Regions from separate parts of the Kitasatospora sp. NPDC041988 genome, predicted to be linked through region 1. Evidence: riboswitches for the same ligand, from Rfam matches in the RefSeq annotation. Region 1 holds a riboswitch; each other region holds the start of a gene.
What was found. Region 1 has a riboswitch for cobalamin ahead of ACZ6NC_RS02975 (prenyltransferase/squalene oxidase repeat-containing protein). Riboswitches for the same ligand answer to the same signal wherever they lie in the genome.
Positions count from the first base shown of each region.

Region 2: it holds a riboswitch for cobalamin, as region 1 does, so the genes downstream of both, nicT (Nickel transporter NicT) here and ACZ6NC_RS02975 (prenyltransferase/squalene oxidase repeat-containing protein) in region 1, are expected to answer to the same signal.
Region 3: it holds a riboswitch for cobalamin, as region 1 does, so the genes downstream of both, ACZ6NC_RS06740 ((2Fe-2S) ferredoxin domain-containing protein) here and ACZ6NC_RS02975 (prenyltransferase/squalene oxidase repeat-containing protein) in region 1, are expected to answer to the same signal.

Region 1 covers NZ_JBVJCO010000002.1:3,492-10,410, forward strand. Annotated here, with positions in the region: gene ACZ6NC_RS02960 (ABC transporter ATP-binding protein) at 1-817, opposite strand, end outside; gene ACZ6NC_RS02965 (CbiQ family ECF transporter T component) at 948-2,081, opposite strand; gene ACZ6NC_RS02970 (SCO2322 family protein) at 2,348-3,037, opposite strand; gene ACZ6NC_RS02975 (prenyltransferase/squalene oxidase repeat-containing protein) at 3,436-4,719, opposite strand; cobalamin riboswitch at 4,807-4,927, opposite strand; gene ACZ6NC_RS02980 (TetR family transcriptional regulator) at 5,091-5,753, opposite strand; gene ACZ6NC_RS02985 (glycosyltransferase family 4 protein) at 6,045-6,919, shown strand, end outside.
Region 2 covers NZ_JBVJCO010000010.1:47,642-54,560, reverse strand. Annotated here, with positions in the region: gene aroQ (type II 3-dehydroquinate dehydratase) at 1-403, shown strand, start outside; gene ACZ6NC_RS12740 (AAA family ATPase) at 733-1,578, shown strand; gene ACZ6NC_RS12735 (Fpg/Nei family DNA glycosylase) at 1,674-2,483, shown strand; gene ACZ6NC_RS12730 (DUF3995 domain-containing protein) at 2,565-3,017, opposite strand; gene ACZ6NC_RS12725 (RNA polymerase sigma factor) at 3,156-3,674, shown strand; gene ACZ6NC_RS12720 (SRPBCC family protein) at 3,671-4,150, shown strand; partial or broken gene ACZ6NC_RS12715 (ArsR/SmtB family transcription factor) at 4,295-4,636, opposite strand; cobalamin riboswitch at 4,719-4,909, shown strand; gene nicT (Nickel transporter NicT) at 4,943-6,094, shown strand; gene ACZ6NC_RS12705 (EamA family transporter) at 6,128-6,919, opposite strand, start outside.
Region 3 covers NZ_JBVJCO010000004.1:154,050-160,968, forward strand. Annotated here, with positions in the region: gene ACZ6NC_RS06720 (cytochrome P450 family protein) at 1-992, opposite strand, end outside; partial or broken gene ACZ6NC_RS06725 (Tat pathway signal sequence domain protein) at 1,373-2,170, shown strand; gene ACZ6NC_RS06730 (carbohydrate-binding protein) at 2,150-2,560, shown strand; gene ACZ6NC_RS06735 (histidine phosphatase family protein) at 2,815-3,378, shown strand; cobalamin riboswitch at 3,432-3,602, shown strand; gene ACZ6NC_RS06740 ((2Fe-2S) ferredoxin domain-containing protein) at 3,635-4,066, shown strand; gene ACZ6NC_RS06745 (hypothetical protein) at 4,685-5,890, shown strand; gene ACZ6NC_RS06750 (tetratricopeptide repeat protein) at 5,943-6,919, shown strand, end outside.

The DNA.
Region 1 (6,919 bases):
GCAGGCCGTCGAGCCGGGTACGGAGGGCGGCGGCCTTGCGGCGGGCGTCGCGGACGGAGAGCGGCAGGGGGTCCCAGCCGGCGAGCCGGCCGAGGCCGACCACGGGCGGGTGAACGGGCGAGTGCGCCATCACCTCGGCGGGTTCACCGAGGACGGGCGGCGCGCCGGGGTTGAGCAGCAGCACCTGGTCGGCGTACTGGACGACCCGCTCCAGCCGGTGCTCGGCCATCAGCACGGTGGTGCCGAGGTCGTGGACCAGCCGCTGCAGCACGGCCAGCACCTCCTCGGCGGCGCCCGGGTCGAGCGCGGAGGTGGGTTCGTCCAGGACCAGCACGCGCGGGTGGACGGTGAGCACCGAACCGATCGCGACGCGCTGCTGCTGGCCGCCGGAGAGGGAGCCCAGGGCGCGGTCACGGAGGTCGGCGAGACCGAGGAGGTCGAGCGTCTCCTCGACCCGGCGCCGCATCACGTCCGGGGCCAGGCCCAAGGACTCCATGCCGTAGGCGAGTTCGTCCTCGACCGTGTCGGTGACGAAGTGCGCCAGCGGGTCCTGGCCCACCGTGCCGACCAGGTCGGCGAGTTCACGCGGCCGGTGCTCGCGGGTGTCGCGCCCGCCGACGGTGACCCGGCCGTGCAGCACCCCGCCGGTGAAGTGCGGGACGAGACCGCTGACGGTGCCCAGCAGGGTGGACTTGCCGGAGCCCGACGGGCCGACCAGCAGGCAGAGTTCGCCCTCGGGGATCGTCAGGTCGACGCCGCTCAGGGCCGGGGCCCCGGCATCGGCGTACTGGACGGAGACCTGCTCGAAGGTGATCACGAGGCCCTCCGGGGCGGGTGCGGGGTGGCGGGTCGGGCGGGCGGCTGTGCGGTGGCCCCGGTCGGGGTGCGGGCCGGGGCGGGGCCCTGGGCGGGGGGCTGGGGTGAGGCAGGGGTCTGGGGTGAGGCGGTCACGCCGTCCTCCGTGGTGGCTGCGGGGCGGCGAACGCCGGGACCAGGCCGACGAGGATGGCGACGACGGCGGCCAGCGGCAGCGTGGGGGCGGTCGGCGGGACGACGGTTGGGGCGAAGGCGGCAGGGTCCTGGGCGGAGAGCCAGATCGTCAACCCGGCCACGGCGGCGCCCGATCCCGCGGTCAGCCACTCGGGCAGCGCCCACGGATCGGGCCGGTAGCGGCTCCTGGTGGAACGCCGGCCGCCGAGCAGCAGCCCGGTGGATGCGGCGGCAAGACCGAGCAGCAGCACGGGCAGGGCCCAGCCGGCGCCGCCGGCGGTCAGCAGCCCGTACGCGGCGAGGCAGACGCCGAGCAGGCCGGCCAGGGTCAGCACGGCGGTGGTGCGGGCGAGGCGCGGCGGGATGTCGGCGGTGCGACCGAAGCCACGGGTGTCCATGGCGGCGGCGAGCGCCACCGAACGCTCCAACGCGCCCTCCAGGACGGGAAGCCCGACGCTCAGCACGGCGGCGATGCCCCGGTCGGCACGCCCGCGCAGCCGACGGGCGGCGCGCAGCCGTTGGACATCGGCGACCAGGTTCGGTGCGAAGGTCATCGCCACCACGACGGCCACACCCGCCTCGTAGAGCGCGCCGGGCAGCGCGCGCAGCAGACGGGCCGGGCTGGCGAGAGCGTTGGCGGCGCCGACGCAGATCAGCAGGGTGGCCAGCCGCAGCCCGTCGTAGAGCGCGGCGAGCAGGCCCTCGACGGTGACCCGGCCGCCGATCCGCACGCCCTGCGCCCAGGCGGGCAGCGGCACCTCGGGGAGGGTGAAGAGCACATGCGTCCCGGGGACCGGCGAACCGAGCAGCACGGCGAACACCAGGCGGATGCCCAGCACCAGCAGCCCGAGCCGGAGGAACGCGCCGTACGAACGCGACCACGGCGCATCGCCGCGCCTGGCGGCCACCACGTAGCCGGCCACGGCGACGAGGAGCAGCAGGAGGAGCGGGTTGGTGGTGCGCGTGGCCGCCGCGCCCAGGCCGAGCGCCCACAGCCACCAGGCCCCGGGGTGCAGCTGGCGGGGGCCGACGGGCGGGCGGCGGGTGGCGCGGGGGGTGCGGGGCGGGCCGGCGGCGCGGGGTGTGGTCACGGGGGAGGAGGTCCAGGTCGGGGAGGGCGGGGGTGGGGCGGGGCTGGCGGGGGCGGGCTGTTGTGCGGGTGGGGTGCGGGGGTGGGCCTGGAGCTGACTCGGGGCTGACTCGGGGTGGCCCTGGAGTAGGAAGTCGGATGGGCCGACTTCCTACTCCGGCTGGTCGGGCGGGAGCCCTTTCTGTAGACCGGTCGTCATAAGTAGACCGGTCGATATATATAGACCGGTCGATATATGTGGACCGGTCAACATATTCGGGTGCCTGTTCAGCGGCGGCGGCGCGCTTGCCAGACGGTGCCCGCGGCCAGGACGGCGACGAGCACGGCGCCGGCGATCACGCCGAGGTCCGGGCCGCTGGTGCCGGGCGAGCCGTCGTTGCGCGCGGTGGTGGCAGCGGCGTCGGCGGAGGAACGGTCGGAGGGCTGATCGTTGGGCCGGCCGGCTCCGCCGAGCTGGTCGGCGCAGCCGGCCTTCGGATAGCCGGCGATGGCGCAGAGCAGCCCGTTGGTGTCGTACCGCAGCGGCGGGGCGACGGTGGCCAGCACCTCGGCCGAGCTGGCGTTGCCGGGCACGACGGCGCAGGCGGTGCGGGGCCCGGGCGGGGTCTCGCCGGCGGCGTCGGCGGCGGTGCCGAAGTCCAGGACGACACCTACGCGCTTACGCCCCTGCTGCGCGGGCGTGCTGCCGCAGACGGTGGCGAAGTCCGGGGCGGTGCCGGGGCGGGCGGCGTCCCGGCCGCCGTCGGGGCTGACGGCGAAGCGCCACCCGTCCACGCCGCCGTCCGGTGGCACGTACACGGCGGGCCCCTGCTGCTGGTAGGCCCATGCGCCGTCGGACCACTTCCAGAACGACCAGTACCGGTACCCGGCGGCCTGCGCCGGCGCGGCCCCGAGGACCAACAGGATCAGCACCCCGGCCACCACCCCGGCGACGAACCGGACGAGCGCGGGCGCCACCCGCCGACAGCGACTGGGAGCCGCGGGTGCGGGGGCGAGCGTTGCCGGGGCGGCCGGTGTCGGGGCGAGCGTTGCCGGGAGCCGGCCAGGCAGGCCGGCGGGCGGCAGCGGGGTGGTGGGCGCGGGCCTGCCGGTGACAGTCGGCCGGCCGGTCGCCACCGGCGCGTCCACGACCTGGCGATCCGTGACCTGGCGATCAGTGACCTGGCGATCCGTGACCTCGTGATCAGTGACCTGGCGATCCGTGACCCCGTGATCCGCGACCTCGTGATCCGCGACCCGCCGATCACGGACTCGCCGCTCCGCAACCCGCCGCTCCGCACCGGAACACGAGCTCGCGGCGCCTGCCCCGGGAGTCGGCCCGGCCGGGCCGGAGCCGGTCGGGGTGGCGGGGCTGGTCACAGCTTCGGGCCGCGCTTGCGCTGGATGCTCAGGAGCACGCCGCCGCCGATGCCGATGAGCAGGCCGATGCCGATCGGCCACCACTGGCCGATGCCGCCGTCCTTCTTCTCCTTCGCCGGCGCGGAGGCGGCAGCCGAGGCCGAGGCCGGGGCGGTCGCCTTGGGCGCCGGGCCGAGGGCGGTCAGCTGCGCGACGAGGTCGCCGCCGAACGAGGCCGGGTCGCGCTGGGCGGCCTGGGCGACGAGTAGCAGGGTGGCGGTGGCGGAGGCGTCGGTGCCGCCCTTGGTCCAGGCGGTGCCCTCCTTGGCCAGCCAGTCCACCGCGCCGGTGGCCTGCTGCGGGTGGCCGCCCTGGATCAGGCCGAGCGCGGCCCAGGCGGTGGCGGTGTAGTCGGGGGTCGGGGCGGCGCCGGGGGTGGTCAGGGTGAGGTGCTGCCCGCCGGCCGCGAGCTGTGCGGTGAGGTAGGCGCCCGTGGCCTCGCCGGAGTCGGCGCGCGGCACGGCTGTCGGCGCGGAGCCGCCCGTGCCGGTGGAGCCGTCCGCGCACGTGAGCGCCTTGGGCGCGGCGTCGGTCCGGTTGGTGTTGGTGACCGGCAGCTTTCCGCCGACCGCGGCCAGCGAGGCCTGGCCGGTGGCGAGGGCGTTCGGTTCGAGCGCGCCGTCCGGCTTGGGCTGGTAGGCGAAGGCGCCGCGCTGGTCGGCGGGGGCGGCGCAGCCGAGCTGGAAGAGCGCCAGCCCGTCGAAGGCGTTCTTTCCGGCCTTGGCGACGCCGGCCGGGTCCACCTTGGCGGCGAGCAGGGCGTTGACGGCGAGGCCGGTGGAGTCGGCGTCGCCGGGGCTGCCGGGATTGTAGGCCCAGCTGCCGTCCGCGTTCTGGTTGGCCTTGAGCCACTGGACGCCCTTGTCGACGGCGTCCTGGTGCCCGCCGAGCGCGACCAGCGCCTGGACGGCGACGGCGGTCGCGTTGCTGTCCTCGGTCGCGGCGGCGCAGGCGGCCGCGGTGTCCGCGCGGAACGACGGCCAGCCGCCGTCCGCACACTGCTGGCCGGTGAGCCAGGAGACGGCGGAGTCGGCGGGCGTCACCTTGGCGCCGGCCAGCGCGGTGAGGGCGAGCGACTGCCGCCACACCCCGTCGAACGTCGGGTCGCCCTTGCCGTAGAGGCCTTCGGGGACGGCGGCGGCGCTGGGCGAGGGGCTGTCGGCGAGGGCCGGAGCGGCGGCGCCGCCGGTGAGCAGCGCGGCGGACAGGGCGGCGGCGCCCAGGCGGGCGGCGGTGAGCATGGTGGAGGTGAGCCTTTCGGTGAGCGGTGGTGGCCCGGGTGGGCCGTTCCGTAGACCTCGACGGTGCCGGGTGCGGGTGTGCCCGGTGTGGCCGCTCGCCTCTCCCCGGGCATTCCGACTCGCCCGGCCGTCCAGCGCCGGGCTCACGGTTGCGGGGTCAGTGCCGGATTCGCACCGGCTTTCCCCGGAGGAGAAGCGGGATGGAGTTGTCCTGCGGGTCGACTTTAGCCGCCGCACGGGGGCTGCCGAACCGGCCCGGGCGAGAACAGGTTCCACTTGGCCGGCGAGGCGCCGCCACAGGGCCCGGCGAGCACCGGCGAGCGCCGGCACCGGCAGCGGCGAGGCGGCGACGGGCCGGCGGCAGGCCGACGTCAGGGCAGGGTGAGCAGCCGGGCGGCGGTGTGCAGGTCGGCGCGGACCTCGGCGATCGAGGAGCGGCCGGAGAGCCAGGACACCAGGGCCGAGTGCCAGGTGTGCTCGATCACCCGGACGGCGGCGCGCTGGCTGTCGGTGGGCGGCCCCGACTGGCCGATCGCGTCCAGGATGAGCTGGCCGGTGGCGGTGCTCACGAGGTCCACCTCGGTACTGACCGAGCGGTCCGCGAAGGAGAGCGCCCGGACCATCGCCTCCGCCAGCAGTGGTTCGCGCTGGAGCGCGTGGAACGCGCGGGTGAGTGTCTCGGCGACCCGCGGGGCCGGTTCGAGCTCGGCCGGAGGGTGCCGCCGGACGTGCTCCTGAAGGCTCTGCAACTGCTCCAGCATGACCGCGACCAGCAGATGTACCTTCGACGGGAAGTACCGGTAGAGGGTGCCGAGCGCCACCTGCGCGCCCTCCGCGACCTCCCGCATCTGCACCGCGTCGTACCCGCCGCGGGCCGCCAGCGCGGTCGCGGAGCGCAGGATCCGCCGCCGCCGTTCGGCCTGCCGGGCGGTCAGCGGCGGGCCGTCGGGGTGCGGCGCGGGCTGCGGTGCGGAGCGCGGCGCGGGGTGCGCCGCGGCGGGCGGCGCAGGGTGTGGTGCGGCGGGCGACGGCAAGGGTGCTCCCGGTGCGCGAGACTGGCGGGGTGCTCCTGAAGTGCCGGAGCAGGTCCGGAACGGTTCCGGAGCAGGTCCGTCCTGCCGGTCCGGTGGAGCAGGTCCGGCAGGTCGGGCGGGTGATCCGGCGTGGCGTGAATCACCAGCCCTGGCTCCTGACGAGAAGCTACGGGCCGGTATCTTCAAGGTCTCTCATTGTTCACATGGTCAGTGGCGAACTCCACACCACACTGAAACCTGATCTACTTTACCGACCGGCAGCACACCTAGCAGCAGAGATGGGGGCCGAGGATGACCGCGCAACCGCTGCGGATTGCCCTGCTGTCGTACCGCGGCGACCCGTTCTGCGGCGGCCAGGGCGTCTACGTACGGCACCTTTCCCGTGAACTGGCCCGGCTGGGCCACCACGTGGACGTGATCGGCGCCCAGCCGTACCCCGTACTGGACGAGGTCGAGGGCCCCGGCTCGGTCCGGCTGGTCGAGTTGCCCAGCCTGGACCTCTACCGCGCCGACGACCCGTTCCGCACCCCGGACCTCGCCGAGTACCGCGGCCCGGTGGACGTGCTGGAGGTCGCCACGATGCGCACCGGCGGCTTCCCCGAGCCGCTGACCTTCTCGCTGCGCGCCCGCCGGTACCTCGCCCTGCACAAGGGCCGCTACGACGTGGTGCACGACAACCAGACGCTCGGCTACGGCCTGCTCGGCCTGGGGCGGCACGGGTTCCCGCTGGTCACCACGATCCATCACCCGATCACGGTGGACCGGCAGCTGGAGCTGGACGCGGCCCCCACCCGGCTCAGGCGGCTGTCGCTGCGCCGCTGGTACGCCTTCACCCGGATGCAGCGCCGGGTGGCCGCCCGGCTGGAGCACATCATCACCGTCTCCGGCAGCTCGAAGCGGGAGATCGTCGAGCACCTGCGCGCCGCGCCCGGCGCGGTCTCGGTGGTGCCGATCGGCGCCGACACCCGGCTCTGGTCCCCGTCGGGGACGGTGCGGCGGGTGCCCGGCCGGATCGTCACCACCTCCAGTGCGGACGTGCCGCTCAAGGGGCTGGTGTACCTGGTGGAGGCGCTGGCCAAGGTCCGCACCGAGCGGGACGCGCACCTGGTCGTGGTCGGCAAGCCGCAGAAGGAGCAGGGGCCGGTCACCGAGGCGGTGCGCCGGTT
Region 2 (6,919 bases), on a different contig from region 1:
CCGGCTCGGCAGCCGCGAACCGGACGTCTACGGCGCCACCTCGTACGCCGGGCTGGTCGACCGCTGCACCGTGCTCGGCAAGGAGTTCGGCTTCGAGGTCGAAGTCCACGAGACCAACTCCGAGCAGCAGATGGTGGAGTGGCTGCACGAGGCGGCCGACGGCCGGGTGCCCGTGGTCATCAACCCGGGCGCCTTCACCCACTACTCGTACGCGATGCGCGATGCCGCCGCCCAGCGGACCGCCCCGCTGATCGAGGTGCACATCTCCAACCCGTACGCCCGGGAGACCTTCCGGCACACCTCGGTGATCGCCGCGGTCGCCTCCGGGACGATCGCCGGGTTCGGCCTCGGCTCGTACGAACTGGCGTTGCGCGCGCTCGCGGAGCAGCTCACCACACGGTAGGGCGGGGGCGGCCGCCCTCGTCAGCGGCCCGGCGGCGGACTGTGCCCGCTGCCGGGCCGACGTGTAGTGTCCCCGCTGGAGGAAGTCGGGAGGTGACCGTGACGCAGTACGCCGGGGGTGGGCACGTCCCCCCACGTCCCGTCGCTCCACCGGCCCCGCCGTACCCCGGCACCGCGACCGCCACGGCTCCGCCGGCCCCGCAGCCACCGGCGAGCGGGGTGCCGCAGGGCGCGGCCCAGACCGCTCCGGGCGCTCCGGGCGCTTCGCAGGCCGTGCCCGCGACCTCGGCGGCTCCGCAGCCGGCGCCCGTCGCGGCGCAGCCTTCCCCGGTGGCCCCGCAGCCGGTACCGCCCGCGCCGGTCGCACCGCAGGCCGCGGCCCGGCCCCCGTACGGTGGCCACCCGGCCGTCCCGCCGACCGGTCCGGTGCCGGTGCCGCCGGGCGCGCCCGTGCCGCCGCCCGGTCCCATGGCACCCGCGGCACCGGTCGTCCCCGCGGCCCCTGCTCGTACCGCCGCTCCGGCCCCCGCGCCCGTGCCCGCCGGGTCCACCGGGCACTTCCTGCTGCCCTCCGGCGCGCCCGTCCAGCTCCCGCCGCACCCGCAGCCGCACGCGCCGGCCGGGCCGCTCGCCGTGCTGCTGATCGGCCCCGCCGGTGCCGGCAAGACGACCGTCGCCCGGCACTGGGCCGAGCGCCGGCCCACGCCGACCGCGCACATCAGCCTGGACGACGTCCGCGAGTGGGTGCAGTCCGGCTTCGCCAACCCGCAGTCCGGCTGGAACAACGCCTCCGAGGCGCAGTACCGGCTGGCCCGCCGCACCTGTGGCTTCGCCTGCCGCAACTACCTCGCCAACGGCATCTCCTGCATCATCGACGACGCCGTCTTCCCGGACCGCCCTGCGATCGGCCTCGGCGGCTGGAAGCGCCACATCGGGCCCGGCATGATCCCGGTCGTGCTGCTGCCCAGCCTGGACTCGGTGCTCAGCCGCAACGCCCGGCGCAGCGGCAACCGGCGGCTCAGCGACGAGGAGGTGGCCCGGATCCACGGGCGGATGGCCGGCTGGTACAACTCCGGGCTGCCGATCATCGACAACTCGCACCTGGACGTCGCCGCCACCGCCGCCGAGCTGGACCGGGTGATCCTGGCGCGGCTGATGGGCATCCCGGTCCGCTGAGCCACCCGCCTCCGGGGCCCGCGCCCGGCCGGGCTGTCGGTGCCGGCTGCGATGATGGACGCGTCCTGTCGAACCACCCGGGGGAGCTGACGCCCGTGCCGGAAGGCCACATCATCCACCGCCTCGCCGCCGAGAACGCCAGGGCCTTCGGCGGCCGCCCCGTCCGGGCCAGCAGCCCGCAGGGCCGGTTCGCCGACGGCGCCAAGCTGGTCGACGGCCAGGTGCTGACGGGTGCCGAGGCCACCGGCAAGCACCTCTTCCTCGGCTTCGAGGGCGGCTCCTGGGTACACATTCACCTCGGCCTGTACGGCGGGTTCGGCTTCGGCGAGGGCCCGGCGCCCGAGCCGGTCGGCCTGGTCCGGCTGCGCCTGGAGAACGACGACGCCTACGCCGACCTGCGCGGCCCCAACACCTGCGCGCTGATCACCGGCGCCGAGAAGGCCGCCGTCGCGGACCGGCTCGGGCCCGACCCGCTGCGCGCCGACGCCGACCCGGAGCCGGCCTGGCGGCGGATATCCGGCAGCCGGACGACGGTCGCCGCGCTGCTGATGGACCAGAAGGTGCTGGCCGGGGTGGGCAACGTCTACCGTGCCGAGGTGCTGTTCCGGCACGGCGTCAACCCGCACCGGGCCGGGCGTGACCTCACCCGCGCCGAGTGGGACGCGATCTGGGCCGACCTCGTCGCCCTGATGCACGAGGGCGTCGGCGCGGGCCGGATCGACACCGTCCGCCCCGAGCACACCCCCGAGGCGATGGGCCGTCCGCCCCGGGTGGACGACCACGGCGGCGAGGTCTACGTGTACCGCCGGGCCGCGATGCCCTGCCTGGTCTGCGGCACCGACGTCCGGACCGAGGAACACGCCGCCCGGAACCTCTTCTGGTGCCCGACCTGCCAGCAGGCCTGAGGCCGCCGAGCCGGCCGAGCCGGCCGAGCCGGCCGGGCCTGAGCCGTCCCCGGCCGCCCGACCCGGTCCGGTCAGGAGCCGTCAGCCGTCCGTCCGCCCGCGGGCGACCGACCAGGCGGCGGCCGCGCCGGCCAGGCAGAGCGGCGTGTAGAGCGCCAGGTTGAGCGGGTAGAAGACCGAGCCGGTGTCGGCCCCGATCCCGGCCGCCCAGACCAGCCCGGCCAGCCCGCGGGCGAGCATCCCGCCGGCCACCGCGCGAGGGCCCCAGCGCAGCGCCACCGCGGGCAGCCGGCCGGCCAGGCCGTCCAGTACCCCGCCCCGGGCGAGGACCAGGGCCGCCCCCGTGAACAGCGCCGCGGCGAGCGGGACCAGGACCGGCGGGGTGAACGGCACGTCGGCGTTGAGCACGGCCTGGGAGAGCGACGCCGTGTCGGCCGCCGGCCAGGTGCTGCCGGTGGCCCAGTAGACGTGCAGCAGGCCGTCGGCGGCGAGCACGGCGGCGACGGCGAGGGCGGCGGTACGGCGGCGGTTCATGGTGGTCCCCCAGGGGATGCGACGGTGTGTCACCCGCAGGAGCGGCCCCGCCCGCCGGACGTTCCCGTGGCGAGCGTCACACCGGAAAGTCGCCCGGGAGAGGGAACGTCCGGGCCTCCCGCCGCCTCTGATGCGGATGTGGATGGTCCCGACACCCGAACCGCCAGCGACCCCGCCGCCCTGGTCCGCGCCGCCCAGCGCGGCGACCAACTGGCGGTGAGCGAGCTGCTGGAGCTGGTCACGCCCTACGTCCGCCGGCTCTGCGGCCCGATCGCCCTGGACGACGGCCCCGACGCGACCCAGGAGGCGCTGATCGCCGTCTTCCGCAAGCTGGGCCAGCTCCAGGACCCGGCCGCGCTGTTCGGCTGGGTCCGCTCGATCGCCGTCCGGGAGGCCGTCCGGCATGTGAAGCGGGTCGCCCGCTGCGTCCCGGCCGACCTCTCCGAACTGCCCCGCCCCGGTGATCCGCAGCTGGCCACCGACATCGAGGACGTCCTCGCCCGGCTCAGCCCCGAGCACCGGGCCGTCCTGGTGCTGCGCGACCTGGAGGGCCTGGACGAGCGGGCCACCGCCGACCTGCTGGGCGTGGCGGCCGGCACCGTGAAGTCCCGGCTCTCCCGGGCCCGACTCAGCTTCCGAAGGGCGTGGCAGCAGTGAGCGCGCAGACCCCCTGGCCGGTGGCGGCCTTCGACCCGGTGCGCCGACTGCACGTCATCGCCGCCGTCACCCCGGGCGCCGACGTCCGCGAGACGGTGATCGACGCGCCGTTCGACCAGGTCTGGGCCGTCGCGGCGGACCTGGAGGACGGGCTGCCGCGCTGGCTGCCGGATCTCCGCACCGTCCGCCTCACCGCGGGCCCGGCGGACGGCCGCGCCGAGGCCCTGGTGGTGGGACACAGCCGGCTGCGGGCCCGCTTCGACGTCGAGCTGACACCCGGCTGGTGCCTGATGCGCAGCCGCTTCCTGCTCGGCGGCATGGCGGCGCGCCCCGAGCCGGACGGCACCCGGTTCGCCTTCCTCGGCGCCTTCCGCCTCCCCGCCGCCGGCCTGGTCACCCGGGCCCTGCGGCCCGCCACCGACCCGCTGGCCCGGCGCTCGCTGCGCCGTTTCGAGCGGCTGGTGCGGCAGGGGTGACACCGGCCGCGGAACGGATGATGCCGGCTCAGGGCCCCCGTCGGGCCGGCAGGTGAGTCAGCCGGCCGCAGCGGTGGGCTCGTGGTGGTCCGTCGCGGAGCCGCCGGCGGTGTCGGGCGCCGGCTCGTGGTGCTCGGCGGCGGCGCATTCGTCCAGCAGGGGGCGCATGGCGTCGTCCACGAGCCGGTAGCGCACCACGCGTCCCTCCTTGTCCCCGGTGACCACGCCGGCTGTGCGGAGCAGCCGCAGCGCCTGGGAGACGGCGGGGTCGCGCATGCCGGTGGCGACCGCGAGGTCGCTGACGGCGAGCGGCCCGGCGCGGTGCAGGGCGAGCAGCAGGGAGAGCCGCCCCGGGTCGGCGAGCAGTGAGAACCGCTCGGCCCAGGACCGGACGTGCCCGGTGTCGCCGATGGCGGCGATGGCCTCGCAGACCCGGTGCCCGTCGATGGTGCGCTGACCCGCGCGGTCGGCCGGTACGAGATGCATGCGGACATTCTTGCAGGCCCCGGCCTGTGATCCTGGACACCTGCGCAGGTGCGCAGCCTTGCAACGGTGCTGCGCGGCCCCCTACGGTGTTGCCCGCCGTGGTGCTCGGGAAGACCGGTGACGGACCCTCAGGGTTCAAGTCCGGAGCGGCCCTCGCCACTGTGATCGGGGGAGTCGTCCGTACCCACGACGCCACTGGGCGCCTCGCGCGCCTGGGAAGGCGGGTACGGAAGCCCCGTCAGCCAGGAGACCGGCCACGGCATCTCACGAACGACTTTCCACGAGGTGCTGGAGCGTGATCCGCAGATGACCGTGCCCGAAACCGCCGCTGCTCCGGCGGCGCCGTCCGTCCTGCCCACTTTCCGCTGGAGGCGGGAGGACACCGTCCGCACGGCCGGGCTGATCGGGGTGATCCTGGCCATGCACGTGGTGGCGTTCGGGACGCTCATATTCCTGGTCGCCCCCGAGAAGTACGAGGTCGGCACCCAGGTCTTCGGGGTGGGCCTGGGTATCACCGCGTACACCCTCGGGATGCGGCACGCCTTCGACGCCGACCACATCGCGGTGATCGACAACACCACCCGCAAGCTGATGGCGGACGGCAAGCGCCCGGTCTCGGTGGGCTTCTGGTTCGCCCTCGGCCACTCGTCGATGGTGGTCATCATGGCCGCCCTGGTGGCGGGCGGCGCGCAGCTGGCCAACACGCTGATGGACGACGAGTCGGTCACCCACCAGTGGCTCGGCGTGGTCGGCACCTCCGCCTCCGGTGCCTTCCTCTACCTGATCGGCGCGCTCAACCTGGCCGCCCTGTTCGGCATCCTGAAGGTGTTCCGCTCGATGCGGGCCGGGCAGTTCGACGAGGCGGAGCTGGAGGAGCACCTCAACTCGCGCGGCTTCCTGGCCCGGGTGCTGAACCGGGCGACCCGCTCGATCACCCGGCCCGGCCAGATGTTCCCGGTCGGCATGGTGCTCGGCCTCGGCTTCGACACCGCGACCGAGGTGACCCTGATGGTGATGGCCGGCTCCGGCGCGGCCTCCGGGCTGCCCTGGTACGCGATCGTCTGCCTGCCGCTGCTGTTCGCGGCCGGGATGAGCCTGTTCGACACGCTGGACGGGACGTTCATGAACTTCGCGTACCAATGGGCGTTCTCCAACCCGGTACGCAAGGTGTACTACAACCTGACCATCACTGGACTGTCGATCGCGGTGGCGTTCATCATCGGCACCATCGAGCTGGTCGGGGTGCTGCACGAGAAGCTGGACCTCACCGACCCGGTCAGCGGCTGGATCGCGGACATCTCGCTGGACAACGTCGGCTACGCGATCGTCGGGCTGTTCGTGGTGGTCTGGGCGGCGGCGATCGCCTACTGGCGGCTCGCGGGGGTCGAGCAGCGCTGGAGCCCTCAGGCGGTGAAGGCGGCTGCTCCGGAGGACGCCGCGTCGGAGTCGGTGAAGTAGTCGGCGAAAGCAGCCGGCGAAGCAGCCGGCCCGTCAGGCCGCCGCGAGCAGCAGCGTCCCGGCCACGGCGAGCCCGGCACCGACCACCTGCACCGGGCGCAGCCGCTCCTTCAGCACCCCGCGGGCCATCAGCGCGGTGACCACCGGGTAGAGCGAGGCCAGCACGGCGGCCGCCGCGGCCGAGCCGCTGTGCGAGGCCAGCGCGTACGTGCCGTTGGCGGCGACGTCGGCCACGCCGACCGCGGTGAGCGCGGGGAGCCTCGCCCGCAGGCCGGGCAGGAGCCGGCTGCCGCCTCCGCCTTCGCCTCCGTCGCGGTGCAGGCTGAGCAGCAGCGCGCCGCCGCCGACGGCGACGTTGCAGAGCCGCTGGACGCAGAGCACCAGCAGCAGTCCGCCACCGGTGGAGGCGTGCGCGATCAGGGCCATCACCGCGCCGAAGCCGAAGGCGGCGCCAAGGGTGAGAGCCAGCACCCGCCGGGCGGCCGCCGGTCCGCCGCGCTCCGGCCCGCCGGCCAGCACGACGCCGACCACGGCGACCGCGATCCCGGCGGCCTGGCCGAGCCCGGGGCGCTCGCCCAATGCGAGTCCGACGCCGACCGGTACGGCGACGCCGATGGTGGCGAGCGGCGAGACCACGCCCATCGGGCCGAGCGCGAGCGCCCGGTAGAAGGCGAGCATGGCGAACGGGCCGATCACCCCGGCGGCGACGGCGTACCAGAGGGCGGGGGAGGCGTCCGTCCAGCCGCCGGTGGCCAGGACGGCGGCGAGCAGCAGCACGGTGGCGGTCAGCTGGGAGGCGACCACCACGGCCAGCGCGGGCAGCCG
Region 3 (6,919 bases), on a different contig from region 1:
AGGTGCCCCTTGGCATCCCGGTTGATGTCGAGTCGGTCCGGGTCGTAGAAACGCGCAGGGTCGCGGTTCGCGGCGCCGGGCGCGATGAGCACCGGGGAGCCCGCAGGAATCTCGGTGCCGCCGAGGCTGATGGCCTCGGTGGCGAACCGGAAGGTGGCCATGCTCACCGGGGAGTCGAGCCGGAGAAGCTCGTCCACGGCCGCGTCGACCAGGTCAGGCTCGCCTCGCAGGCGGTGCAACGAATCCGGTGCCTGTAGCAGGGCCAGGAGACCGTTGCCGATCAAGTTGGTGGTGGTCTCGTGCCCGGCCACGAGAAGGAGCACCGCCAAGGAGACGAGTTCGTTCTCGCTGAGCCGGTCCTCGCCGTCGCGGGCACGGATCAAGTCAGTGAGCAGGCTGTCGTCGGGGGTGCGGCGCTTCGTTTCGATGAGGTCAGCCAGGTAGCCGGCGACGGCGTGCGAGGCGGAGTCGATCCGTTCGGGCTGTCCGGCCGCGAAGAGTTCGTTGGACCATGTGCGCACCGCCGCGCGGTCGGCGTCGGGAACTCCGAGGAGTTGGCAGATGACGGTGACCGGCAGCGGGACGGCGAGGCTCGCGATGGCGTCGGTCTGCTCGCCGGGCGCCCACGCGTCGAGCAGCTCGTCCGTCACGCTGGCGATGTGAGGGCGGAGCCGAGCGACGGCGCCTGGCGTGAACGCCTTCGTCACCAGGCTCCGCAGCCGTGTGTGTTGAGGTGGATCGGTGGCCAGCATGCTCTGGGACACGGCGGGGTGCAGGTTGCGTCCCGTGTCCTTGCCGGCGAAGAAGGCCGCCGTGTCCTTGGACAGCCGCGGGTCGGTGAAGGCAGCTCTGGCTTCGGCGTAGCCGGTGACGAGGTAGCTCGACCGCCCTCCTCCGCTGGGCACGTTCCGGACCGGCGAGGTGCTTCGGAGTGCCGCGAGGGTGGGGTACGGGTTTCGGAAGAAGCCTTGGTCCTGAAGTGGGTTGCTCATTCTCGTCCCTGTGCCGTCTCGAGCATCGGTGCCTCGCGCGAGGCCGTCCGGACGATGCCGCTTTCGGCGTACGCCCGTGCCACCGAGCGTAGCCAGTTGGTCTTGGCCCGGAGGTTCCCGCGCGGGCGGCGGTTCCGGGGCCGGCGTGCCGGCGCCGATCAACCGGGGCGTGTGGGTGGGCTGGGCACCCAGGTCGCCTGCAGTGGCGGCGTGCCTTCCACTCGGGCGCGCCCGTTCCCGGACGGGGCCGGGGTGGTCCTGCGGCGGCTCCGGGATTGGTTGGGAAACTTTCCTAACCACATCTCTTGACCGTGTTCCCTCATCCCGGGATTCTGTACGTCACCCAGTTCACTCCTCCCCGGGGAAGGCACGGTAGCGCCATGAACAGGCCCTCGCGCAGAACAGTCCTCGGCGCCGCCCTCACCGCCGTCGCCACCGCCGGACTGCCGCGCACCACCGCCTCGGCCGCCACCCTGGCCGTGGCGAGCTGGCAGCAGCGCTGGGCACCGTCGGCCGCCACCGTCGGCCTCGCCGCCTTCGAGACGATCGAGGACGACCGCGCCGACTCCCATCCGGCCGGTCATCCGCACATCCGGGTCGAGAACGACACCTACCGCTGGACCATGCACACGGTGGACCGGGACAGCTCCACCGACCGGCAGCGCCACGAGGTCACCGGCATGCGCAGCCCCGCGGGCGGGGCCTACCTGCAGTGGCTGCCCGGCCAGACCTGGCGGACCACCTACTCGATGTACATCCCCTCCTCCTTGAAGGCGACCACGACCTTCACCCACATCATGCAGATGAAGCAGCCCGGCAACGGCACCTCGCCAATCGTCGTGCAGTCCCTGCGCCGGGTGGGCGGCGCGCAGACCATCGAACTCCAACTCCCCGTCAGCGGAGTCCTGGTGGGCCGTACCAGCCTGGACCAGCTGCACGACCGCTGGGTGGACGTCGACTTCCAGATCAAGGTGGGGGACGGCAGTTCGGGGTCGGTCCGGTGGATCCTGCGCAGCGCGGGCGCCACCGTGGTCGACGTCACCAGGACCGGCGTCGACACCTTCCTCGCGGACCGAGTGCGGCCCAAGTGGGGCATCTACCGCTCGCTCGGCGACACCTCCGGCTCCCTCCAGGACTGCTACCTGCTGACCACCGCGATGCGCGGCTACCAGCTGGTCTCCGGCGGCTCCGGCGTCTACCAGGCGGAGGAGGCACGGATCTCGCAGGGCACCATCGAGGCCGACCACGCCGGGTACGGCGGCACCGGATTCGTCAACCTGGCTAACTCCGCCGGGAGTTACGCCGAGTGGACGGTTCAGGCGGGAGCCGCGTCCGGGGCCACCCTCGACCTGAGGTACGCCAACGGCACCACCGTCGACCGGCCGATGGACATCACCGTCAACGGCACCCGGATCGCCGCCGGGCGCCCCTTCCCGCCCACCGCGGGCTGGGACAGCTGGGCGACCAGCTCGCTCCCGGTCCCGCTGAAGGCCGGAGCCAACGCCATCCGGGTCACCTCGACCACCGCCGACGGCGGCCCCAACCTCGACCGGATCACCATCCGCTGACACTCGGGGCCACCGCCCTGTGGGGGCGGCGCCCGCCTGGCTTACAGTGGCGCGACCGTGCGGGATTCGCACCGGACTTCCGTCATGCCGTCCTCGTCATATCGAGCAGACGGTATCGGCAGCCGGCGGTTGCGCCAGGAGCGTGCGGGCGGCGCGGATCCGCCGGTCTGTCCCGGGGTGCACGCCCCGGCGCCGCGTGCGTGGACCGATCGGCGGATTCCACGGGACAGTCGGAGAGGCAGAGGAGGAGCGGCGTGGCGGTGCGGGTGACGTTGATCTCGGCGGCGATGAGCGAGGCGATGCGGCAGGCGCGCTTCGACGACGACAGCCCGCTCGACCCGGCGGGGCTGCGGCAGGCGCGGGAAGCCGCCGGCGACATCCGGGCCACCGGTCAGGTGCTCGTCTCCCCGTCGGTCCGGTGCCGCGAGACCGCCGAGGCCCTCGGCCTCCCCGCCTCGGCCCGGTCCGCTCCCGGCGGGCGCGAGATGGGCCGCTGGAGAGGCCGCAGGCTTGACGAGGTGGCCGCGGCCGAGCCCGGGGCGGTCGCCCGGTGGCTGGCCGATCCGGAGTTCGCCCCGGAGGGCGGGGAGAGCCTGCTCGATGTCCTCGCGCGGGTCGGTACCTGGCTCGACGCCCTTGCCCCGGAGGCGGGAGGGGTGGTCGTGGTCACGGAACCGGACGTCGTTCGGGCCGCCGTCCAGCACGCGCTCGGCGCGCCGGCCTCGGCGTTCTGGCGGCTCGATGTGGAGCCGCTCTCCGTCACGGACCTGAGCGGACGTGCCGGCCGGTGGAACGTGCGCTGCGGGCGCCTCGCGTGAGTGGGCCCGGGTTGACGTGTTCGTACGCGGTGGGGCAGGGTCGCGCACGAAATGTAAGCATCCGAGACCACGGTGCGCAGGAACCCGGTGTGATTCCGGGGCGGTCCCGCCACTGTGACCGGGGAGCGACCCCCTGCAGGTGACGATCACGGCCTTGTGGCCGGAAGGTCGGGGCGAGCGTCGATCCGGGAGTCAGGACACTGACCCGTGGTTTCTCCGACGGTTGGGGCGCGGAACCCCACGAGGAGGTTGGGCGATGTCACCGGTAACGGCTGCCGTCGATGTCGTGGTCTGCCGGGGCTGCTGCTGCGGCACTGCCAGGAAGCGGCCCGGCACCGATCACGAGGGTCAACTGGCCGTGCTCGCCGAGGCGGTGGCGGCCCTGCCGGCCGCGCGCCTGGTCGTCACGGACTGCCTGGGCCCCTGCGAGCAGGCCAACGTGGTGGTGGTCCGCCCGCACGGGCGGCACGAGGACGGTCGGCGCGCCCGGCCGGTCTGGTTCGGGAACGTGACCGACGCCACGGGAACGGCCGAACTCTGCGCATGGATAGGGGAGATCGGCCGCGCCGCCGGGCAGGCGCCGCCGGAGGGCCCGCTTCCCCCGCTGCTGGACTCGCTGCGCATTCCCGCACCGGGGCCGGAACGTGTGAGGGACACGGCGCGGCGAGCCGGCCCGTCGGAGGCCTGACCGTCGAAGGCCTGACCGTCGAAGGCCTGACCGTCGAGGTCGACGCCGAGGCCGGGTAGGGGCCGGGCAGGGGCGGGCGCGCAGCGGCGCGCAGCGGCGCGCAGCCCCACCGGAGGGTGGCCCGCTCGGGTGTCCTTGGGGTCTGCGGGATCAGCTTATGTGGAGAGCAGGGCGCCGGTCCGTTATTTCAGTTTATTAGTTGCTCTCCCGTCCCTGAGGTCTCCGCACCGCCCTCGACCTGGGGACTTCCTCGGGGAGCTGATGCCTGCTCAGGTCAGGGCGCCTGGATCTATTGACACGATCACCACACCTTCATCACTCTTGGTCCATCGCCAAGCTGGCATGGATGGCTCCCAGTGGGTCATTCATCTCAGCTGATGGCACTGTTGATGACCCATCACCGAAGGAGGTGTGTGCGATGAAGAAGATCGTCGTCCGCAAGGCCGGCCCGGTTCGCCTGACCAGCGCGGCCCGTGCGCTGTACCTGCCGTGGTCCTGCGCCGTGCAGAACTGAACCGATCCCCCCGGGTAAAGGGGGAACACGGTGCCGGCCGGCCACTACGTCCGGCCGGCACCGCTCCACCCCGCCCCCTCCGCCTACCTCCCGCAGGAGGATCCGTGCACTCCTCCACGGACAGCAACTCCACCGCCCCGGGCATCGACCTGGACCGGCCGATACCGCTCCGTGAGCTCGTGTACCTCCCCGAGGCCGACGAGGTCACCATCGGCAGCCCGGAGACCGACACCTACGCCGTCTTCCCCGCCGACGGTGCCGAGTTGGTCCGGATGCTGGCCGAGGGCCTCACGCCCCGCGAGACCGCCGGACGCTACGAGGCCGTGCACGGTGAGAGCGTCGACATCGCCGACCTGGTCGAGGCGCTCGTCGACCTCGACCTCGTCCGCCCCGCCGGCGACGACACACCGGCGGGACCTGCCACGCCGGTGCGCTGGCAGCGTCTGGGGCAGCTGGTGTTCAGCCGACCGGCCCTCGTGGGCTACGCACTGGTGACGGCCCTCGCCGTGACCGAGATGGTCCGGGTGCCCGAGCTGGTCCCGCGCGTCGACAACCTGTTCTTCAGCTCGTCCTACACCCTCGTCGTGCTGATGCTGTTCGTCGGCCAGGTGCCGCTGCTCGCCCTGCACGAGGCCTTCCACGCCCTGGCCGGCCGCCGGCTCGGCCTGCGCTCGCGGCTCTCCATCGGCCGCCGCCTGGTCTACCTGGTGCTGGAGACCTCCCTCGACGGGCTGGTCAGCGTGCCGCGCCGGAAGCGCTATCTGCCCATCATGGCCGGCATGCTGGCCGATGCCCTGGCGATCGCCCTGCTCACCCTGGTCGCCGACGTGACCCGCGACGCCAACGGGGTGGTCGCGTCGCTCTGTCTCGCGATGGCCTACGCCACGGCACTACGCCTCGCCTGGCAGGGGTTCTTCTACCTGCGGACCGACATCTACGTCCTGCTCAGTACCGTCCTGGGCTGCGTGAACCTCCATGCCGCCGCAACCGACGTGCTGCGCAACGCCGTTCGGCGGGTCGTCGGCCGGCCGCCGCTGGACCTCTCCGCCCACCACCCGGTCGACCGGAGGGTGGCGCGCTGGTACGCCTGGCTGATGCTGGTGGGCTACGTGTTCACCCTCACGATGTTCGCCGGGGTCGTCGTACCGACGGCGTACCGCATGCTGCACGACATGTGGCTGCGCCTGACCGGACAGGCCGACCTCGCCGGCCGCCTCGACTCGCTCGCCCTCATGCTGCTCAGCCTCGCGCAGACCGCCGCCGTCGTCGTGCTCGCCGCCCGCGAGCGGCGCGCCGCCCGGTCGGCCTGAGCCCCGAACCCTCCCTTCGCCCCTGCGCCACCGCACGAAAGGCAGCTGTGTCATGGCCGAGCACCGCCACCACTGGGTCCGCGCCGCCGGGCGTCCCGCCCGCGTCGACGCCCGCGAGCGGCTCGACCTGCCGCCCGTGCTCGCCGCGGTGAACGCCGACCGCCGGCTGCGCGGGCCCTACACCGCCGTCGGCTCGATCCTGCGGGCGATCGTCCCGGACGCGCTCGCCCGCTGCCCCGAGGCCGTCACCGGGCACGACATCGAAATCCTCTCCACCACGCCGGAACTGCGTGACCTGGTGCCCGCCACCCGCGAGACGCTGACCTCCCTGGCGGTGCCCAAGGAGCGCACCCGCTTCTACTCCGCGCTGCGCACCCTGCGGATCGCCCACGGCCTGGTCGAGTTCCTGGAGGCGTACCTGCGCGCGGCCGGTCCGGCCCCGCGCACACTGATCGTCGACGACGCCCACCGGGCCGACCCCACCGACGCCGAGTTCCTCGCCGTCCTGCTGCGGCGCATCGATCCCGCGCTGCTCACCGTGGTCGTCACCACCGGCAGCGAGCCGCCGGAGCGCCCGGCCGGCATCGGAAGCGAGGACCTTCCGACCGCCCTCGCCACCTGGTGCACGGTGCTCGACCTGTCGGACCGGGGCGGCCGGCCGGACGAGGGCCGGTCGGCGGAGGGCCACTCCCGGACCCCGGCCGACGCCGCGCTCGGCCGCAGCTACATCGCCGGCGACGGCGTCGGCGACAATCCGGACGAGATCGCCGCCTACCTGGGCCTGCCGCCCACCGAGCGCGCCCGGCTGCACGATCTGCGGCGGGCGGAGCTGGAGACGGCCGGCGAGTCCTCCCTGCGGCTGGGCGCCATCGCCTGGCACGCGGAGCACGGCAGCGACCCGTCCGGCGCCGGGGCCGACATCCTGCGCCACGCGCTCGACCACTGCATGGACCTCGGCTACTACCACGCCGTCCTCGACCTCGGCGAACGCGGCCGGCGGCTGGTCACCCACGAGAGCAGCCCGACCCA